2 regions of the Streptomyces sp. NPDC006393 genome follow, and region 2 is predicted to be linked to the other one. Evidence: riboswitches for the same ligand, from Rfam matches in the RefSeq annotation. Region 2 holds a riboswitch; the other holds the start of a gene.
What was found. Region 2 has a riboswitch for glycine ahead of gcvT (glycine cleavage system aminomethyltransferase GcvT). Riboswitches for the same ligand answer to the same signal wherever they lie in the genome.
Positions count from the first base shown of each region.

Region 1: linked by a shared signal. The riboswitch ahead of gcvP (aminomethyl-transferring glycine dehydrogenase) and the one ahead of gcvT (glycine cleavage system aminomethyltransferase GcvT) in region 2 are both predicted to bind glycine.

Region 1 is NZ_JBEXZD010000003.1:9,310-12,709, reverse strand. It holds gene gcvP (aminomethyl-transferring glycine dehydrogenase) at 1-1,393, opposite strand, end outside; glycine riboswitch at 1,570-1,661, opposite strand; gene ABZ484_RS02095 (PRC-barrel domain-containing protein) at 1,775-2,152, shown strand; gene ABZ484_RS02090 (DNA polymerase IV) at 2,177-3,400, opposite strand, start outside.
Region 2 is NZ_JBEXZD010000024.1:72,313-75,712, forward strand. It holds gene ABZ484_RS13490 (enhanced serine sensitivity protein SseB) at 1-232, opposite strand, end outside; gene ABZ484_RS13495 (AAA family ATPase) at 274-987, opposite strand; glycine riboswitch at 1,158-1,257, shown strand; gene gcvT (glycine cleavage system aminomethyltransferase GcvT) at 1,452-2,594, shown strand; gene gcvH (glycine cleavage system protein GcvH) at 2,791-3,168, shown strand; gene glyA (serine hydroxymethyltransferase) at 3,186-3,400, shown strand, end outside.

The sequences.
Region 1 (3,400 bases), on a different contig from region 2:
GCAGGGCGTCCGCGGCGGCGGCGTCCAGCGCCTCGATGCGGGCCTCGACGCCGAAGGCGGACCACACGCTGCGCAGCTGCGCCCGGTTGGTGGTCTCGTCGCAGGCGATGGAGACGTGGTCGGCGTCCACCAGGCGCAGGTTCACGCCGGCCTCGCGGGCGGCGGCGACGACCTCGGCGGCCCGGCCCTCGGCCCTGACCGTGATCGTGTCGAAGTAGGCGCCGTGGACGACCTCGGCACCGCCCGCCTTCAGGCCCTCGGCGAGGATCGTGGCGTAGCGGTGGGTGCGCTGGGCGATGCCCTTCAGTCCCTCGGGGCCGTGGTAGACGGCGTACATGCCGGCCATGACGGCGAGCAGCACCTGGGCGGTGCAGATGTTGCTGGTGGCCCTCTCGCGGCGGATGTGCTGCTCACGGGTCTGGAGGGCGAGACGGTAGGCCTTGTTGCCGTCCGCGTCCACGGAGACGCCGACCAGGCGGCCGGGCAGGCTGCGGGCGAACTTCTCGTGCACCGCCATGTAGCCGGCGTGCGGGCCGCCGAAGCCCATCGGCACGCCGAAGCGCTGGGTCGTGCCGACGGCGATGTCCGCGCCCAGCTCGCCGGGGGACTTCAGCAGGGTGAGGGCGAGCAGGTCGGCGGCGACGGTGACCAGCGCGCCCAGCTCGTGCGCCTGGTCGATGACCGGCTTGAGGTCGCGTACGGCGCCGGAGGCGCCGGGGTACTGCAGGAGCACGCCGTTGATCTCGCGCTCGGCGATCTCGGCGGGGATGCCGTCGCTGAGGTCGGCGACGACGACCTCGACGCCGGTCGGCTCGGCGCGGGTCTCGATGACGGCGATGGTCTGCGGCAGCGCGTCCGCGTCGACCAGGAAGAGGCCCTTCTTGTTCTTGCCCATGCGCCGGGACAGCGCCATGGCCTCGGCGGCGGCGGTGCCCTCGTCCAGGAGGGAGGCGCCGGAGGTCGGCAGGCCGGTGAGGTCGGCGACCATGGTCTGGAAGTTCAGCAGCGCCTCGAGCCGGCCCTGCGAGATCTCCGGCTGGTACGGCGTGTACGCGGTGTACCAGGCGGGGTTCTCCATGACGTTGCGCAGGACGACGGGCGGGGTGAACGTGCCGTAGTAACCGAGGCCGATCATCGAGCCGAGGACCTGGTTGCGGTCGGCGAGGGAACGCAGTTCGGCCAGCACCTCGGCCTCGGTGCGGGCGCCCGGCAGGTCGAGCTTGTCGGCGTTCTTGATCACATCCGGCACCGCGGCGGCGGTCAGCTCGTCGAGCGAGCCGTAACCGACCTGCGCGAGCATCTTAGCCCGCGCCTCCTGGTCGGGCCCGATGTGGCGCTGCTCGAAGGGAATGCCCTGTTCGAGCTCGGAGAGCGGAATGCGCTGGGCGGTCATTGCGGAGGCCTCCTGGTCTGACGCGACCTTCGAGGGACACCACGGCTCGGGTGCCCCGACGGCCTCCCCCTCTGTCATCTCAACCTGAGAGCTTCACCGGACCGCCCGAGGGCACCCGGTTTTCACCGTCGGTGAGAGCGGCATCCGTCGACACCCGCTCTGCTTTCCAGAGTGACCTCGTCCGTGCGGTACAGGGGCCTGAGAGATTCCGGGGAGGATTTGCTCCTTCGGCGCCTCCGGTGGTGGAGGACTCTCCCGCACGGGGTCAGCAGCCGTTTGCCAGGGTACCAGCGGGTGTCACGAGGCGGGCTCGAGTGGCCGCCGTCCCGATTGTGCTCTTTCGTAGTGCTTACGAATGAGTTGCGACCTAGTGGAGGGACCGTGCAGACCGACATCGATCCGCGCAACCTGATCGGCCGCAAGGCGTTCGACCGGAACGGCACCAAGATCGGCACGGTGGACGAGGTCTACCTCGACGACGCGACCGGTGTGCCGGAGTGGGCCGCCATACGCACCGGCCTGTTCTCCCGGGACGCCTTCGTGCCGCTCGAGCCCAGCCAACTGGTCGGCGGTGAACTGCACGTCCCCTTCGACCGGGCCCTCATCAAGGAGGCCCCCGACTTCGGCGTCGGCCGCCACCTCTCCCCCGAGCAGGAACTCCAGCTCTACCACCACTACGGCCTCGACGTGGCGCCTCCCCCCGCCCTCCCGGACCGCGACTTCGGCAAGCTCGCGGGATCCGGTTCCGAGGAAAGCTGAGAGCGAGCGGCGTCCCACCGCCCGCTATCCGGACCGGGCCCCGCCGGCCACCGAGGACGCGTTGCCGGTGGTGGCGTCCGGTCTTCGCCGCACCAGCGGAAGCGGATCCGCCGGTTCCAGGTCCGGGTCGTCGACACGGAAGGTCCGCACCCGCCCCGGCGCGGAGTCGGGCGTCTCGAAACGGACGGTGACCCGGCCGAGGCCGCTGCCCTGGACCCAGCCGTGCCCGAACTCGGTGTGCCGTACGTCGTGGCCCGCCGGCCAGTGCCGCTCGGCGGGGGCCGGCTGCTCCGGCGCCGCCTCGGCCGCGGGCTCCTCCTCAGGGCTGTCCACCCGCGCGCCGGCCGCCTGGGCGAAGAGGTCCTCCTGCGTGTAGTCGGCGAGCCCGGACACGCCCACACCGAGCAGCCGCACCCCGCCCGTGGTGTCCACCGAGTCCAGCAGCCGGGCCGCCGCCTCCCGCACCACCGCCGGGTCGTCGGTGGGCCCGCGCAGCGTCTCGGAGCGGGTCAGCGTGGAGAAGTCGTAGCGCCGCACCTTCAGCACGATGGTGCGGCCCGACAGCCCGGCCCCGCGCAGCCGCCGTACGCACCGGTCGGCGAGCCGCTGCACCTCCAGGCCCACCCGCAGCCGGTCGTGGATGTCCACGTCGTAGGTGTCCTCGACCGACACCGACTTCGCCTCGCGCTCGGCGACCACGGGCCGCTCGTCGTGCGCCAGCGCCATGGCGTGCAGCGCCTGCCCGTGCGCCTTGCCCAGCAGCCGTACGAGCTCGTCCTCACCCGCCTCGGCCAGCTCGTCGACCGTGTGGATCCCGGCCCGCCGCAGGTGGTCGCCCGTCGCCGGGCCCACGCCGGGCAGCGTCCGCACCGACATGGGGCCCAGCAGGGCCCGCTCGGTGCCGGGCTCGATGAGGACCAGCCCGTCGGGCTTTGCCTGCTCGGAGGCGATCTTCGCGAGCATCTTGGAGGCGGCCAGGCCCACCGAGCCCGTCAGGCCGGTGACGGCCCGTATGTCGGCGCGCAGCCGGGCCCCGGCCAGCCGGGCGGAATCGGCGTCCCAGGCCGCTTCCCCGGCCTCCAGGTCCACGAACGCCTCGTCCAGGCTGAGCGGCTCCACCAGCGGCGACAGCGCCCGCAGCAGCCCCATCACCTGCTCGCTGATGGACCGGTAGAAGCCGAAGCGCGGCACGAGGTACGCGGCGTTCGGAGCCAGCCGCCGCGCCTGGGCCATCGGCATCGCCGAGTG
Region 2 (3,400 bases):
GCGTGGGCAGGTCGAGCGGACCGCTGTGCGGGCCACCGCCGCCGGGCAGCGGAACCCACAGGAAGCTGCGGCCCAGCACCTCGATGATCCGGCCGCCGGCCGAGGGGATGCCGAGGGAGGCGGAGAGCACTTCCTCCAGCTCGTTGCCGGGCCATCCGCCGTGCGGCTGGGGATGTGCCTGTGCCGGAAAGTCCGCCGGGTAGCCCCCGGAGAAGTCCGCCGGAATGTCCATTCGCCTACCACCTGCTGGGAACCGCTGTTGTGACCGAAAGGCTATCGGGTGCCGGTGCGGGGCGGGCCGGTGAAGCCGATCCTGCGCAGCGCGGCCGCCGCCTCGCGGTCCAGCAGCACCGCCGAGCCGCAGCCCCTCGGCAGTGCGCCCCGCTCCACGGCGCGCAGCAGACGGGCCGCGGCCCTGCGGTGGCGCAGGAAGGCGTAGCGGGAGACACCGCGGCCGCGCCGGCGCATGCCGTCGGCGGCGGTCTCGGGGGTGACGTCCAGCAGGATCAGGTGGAGCGTGCCGCCGCGGCGGCGGGCGGCGCGGGCCAGCCAGCCGCGGACCCAGCTCTGCGTGCCGCAGTCGTGGACGACGACCCCCTCGCCGGAGCGCAGCGCGCGGCGCAGCGCGGCGTAGTGGGCGAGGCGGACCAGCGGGCGGTAGAGCGCGTAGGGCAGGTGGGACGAGAGCCGTGCGTCCCAGCGGTCGCGGGTGTCCTGGGAGTCGATCCCCGGGCCGCGCACCGCGCGCCGCATCAGGGTCGACTTGCCGCTGCCGGGCAGGCCGGTGACCACGGCCAGGTCGTTCGGGCCGAAGAGCAGCGCGTGCGGGCCGCGGCCGGCCCGCTCGCGCAGGTCGCGCACCACGGGCACGGGACACCCGCCGCCGTGCTCGCGGGCCGGGGCGAGCGGCCCCCGGGCACCGGGTCGGCCGGGCAGGGCGAGGGCCCGGGTCGTGGCGTACGCCGGCGCGGTCCTGTTCACCGTCATCGTCCTCCCCTGGGTGGTGACGGTTCACCTCCCCTTCGAGTGTAAAGAGAAGGTAATGCCCCGCGTCCGGCGATTTCATGCGCGTTCTGCCACGGGTCGGTCACAGACGCGGCCTGACGTGATCCGGCCCGGCGTGCAATGATGTGCCCGCCAACTGCATACAGGCCGCTTGAATCCGCGCGGGAGAGTTCCCAGCAGCCGTCTCGCTGGGGCGCCGAAGGAGCAAGTCCCTCCCTTGAATCTCTCAGGCCCCGTTACCGCGCGGGCGAGGCACATCTGAAAAGCGGGCCGCTGCCGCAGTGGCTCCACCCAAGGTGCAAGCCGTGATCGTCCGTCCTACGGCGGTCATGGCGAACCTCTCAGGTTCCGATGACAGATGGGGAGGACACCGATCCGTCCTCGCCCTTCCCCGCGCTCGGCCTCGCTCGCGCGGGGGGATCCCCACCGCCTGGGAGACACGCCCGATGAGCAGTTCCGCACCCCGTCCGCTCCGTCATACCGCGCTCGACGCGGTGCACCGCGCGCTCGGTGCGACGATGACCGACTTCGCCGGCTGGGACATGCCGCTGCGCTACGGCTCCGAGCGCGACGAGCACATCGCCGTGCGCACCCGGGCCGGGCTCTTCGACCTCTCCCACATGGGTGAGATCACCGTCACCGGCCCGCAGGCCGCCGCCCTGCTGAACCACGCCCTGGTCGGCAACATCGCCTCCGTCGGCGTCGGCCGGGCCCGGTACACCATGATCTGCCGGGAGGACGGCGGCATCCTGGACGACCTGATCGTCTACCGGCTGGCCGAGGCCGAGGCGGGGTCTCCTCGCTACATGGTGGTCGCCAACGCCTCCAACGCCCAGGTCGTGCTGGACGCGCTCACCGAGCGGGCGGCCGGTTTCGACGCCGAGGTCCGCGACGACCGGGACGACTACGCCCTGATCGCCGTGCAGGGCCCTCAGTCCCCCGGCATCCTCGCCTCCCTCACCGACGCCGACCTGGACGGCCTGAAGTACTACGCCGGCCTGCCCGGCACGGTCGCCGGGGTGCCCGCGCTCATCGCGCGCACCGGCTACACCGGCGAGGACGGCTTCGAGCTGTTCGTCGCGCCGGCCGACGCCGAGAAGCTGTGGCAGGCGCTGACCGACGCCGGAGCGGACGCCGGGCTGGTGCCGTGCGGGCTGTCCTGCCGCGACACGCTGCGCCTGGAGGCCGGCATGCCGCTGTACGGGCACGAGCTGACGACCGCGCTCACCCCGTTCGACGCCGGGCTCGGCCGGGTGGTCAAGTTCGACAAGGAGGGCGACTTCGTGGGCCGCGAGGCGCTGCTGGCCGCCGCCGAGCGCGCCGCCTCCCAGCCGCCCCGGGTGCTCGTCGGCCTGGTCGCCGAGGGCCGGCGCGTGCCGCGCGCCGGGTACCCCGTCGTCGCGGGCGGCGAGGTGATCGGCGAGGTCACCTCCGGCGCCCCCTCCCCCACCCTCGGCAAGCCGATCGCCATGGCGTACGTCGACGCCGCGCACGCCGCGCCGGGCACGCCGGGCGTCGGCGTGGACATCAGGGGCAGGCACGAACCGTACGAGGTCGTGGCGCTGCCCTTCTACAAGCGGCAGAAGTAGCGGCAGAAGCAACGACCAGGTCGTCAGACTGGTCCGGCAGGGCGCCGGCGACGCCGTGCGGCAGGCGGGTCCCCGGACGCCGTGTGCCCGCGTGTCGCGCCCCGGCGTGTGACGCCCGGCACATCACCCTGCTCACCAGCGCTTTCATCAGTCTCTCAGTCACCAGCAGTCCCCCGCGTACAGGAGAATTCAGGCCATGAGCAACCCCCAGCAGCTGCGCTACAGCAAGGAGCACGAGTGGCTGTCGCCCGCCGAGGACGGCGTCGCGACGGTCGGCATCACGGAGTTCGCGGCCAACGCGCTCGGCGATGTCGTCTACGCCGACCTCCCGGAGGTCGGCACCACGGTGGCCGCGGGCGAGACCTGCGGCGAGCTGGAGTCGACCAAGTCGGTCTCCGATCTGTACTCCCCGGTCAGCGGTGAGGTCACCGAGGTCAACGAGGACGTGGTGAACGACCCGTCGCTGGTGAACTCCGCGCCCTTCGAGGGCGGCTGGCTGTTCAAGGTGCGCGTCACGGAGGAGCCGGCCGACCTGCTCTCCGCCGACGAGTACGCCGCCGAGACCGCCGGCTGAGGAGCGGACACACGCACATGACTGTTCTGAACACGCCCCTGCACGAGCTCGACCCGGAGGTGGCCGCCGCGGTCGGCGCCGAGCTGCACCGCCAGCAGTCCACGCTGGAGATGATCGCCTCGGAGAACTTCGCCCCGGTCGCGGTGATGGAGGCCCAGGGCTCGGTCCTGACCAACAAGTACGCCGAGGGCTACCCGGGCCGCCGCTACTACGGCGGCTGCGAGCACGTCGA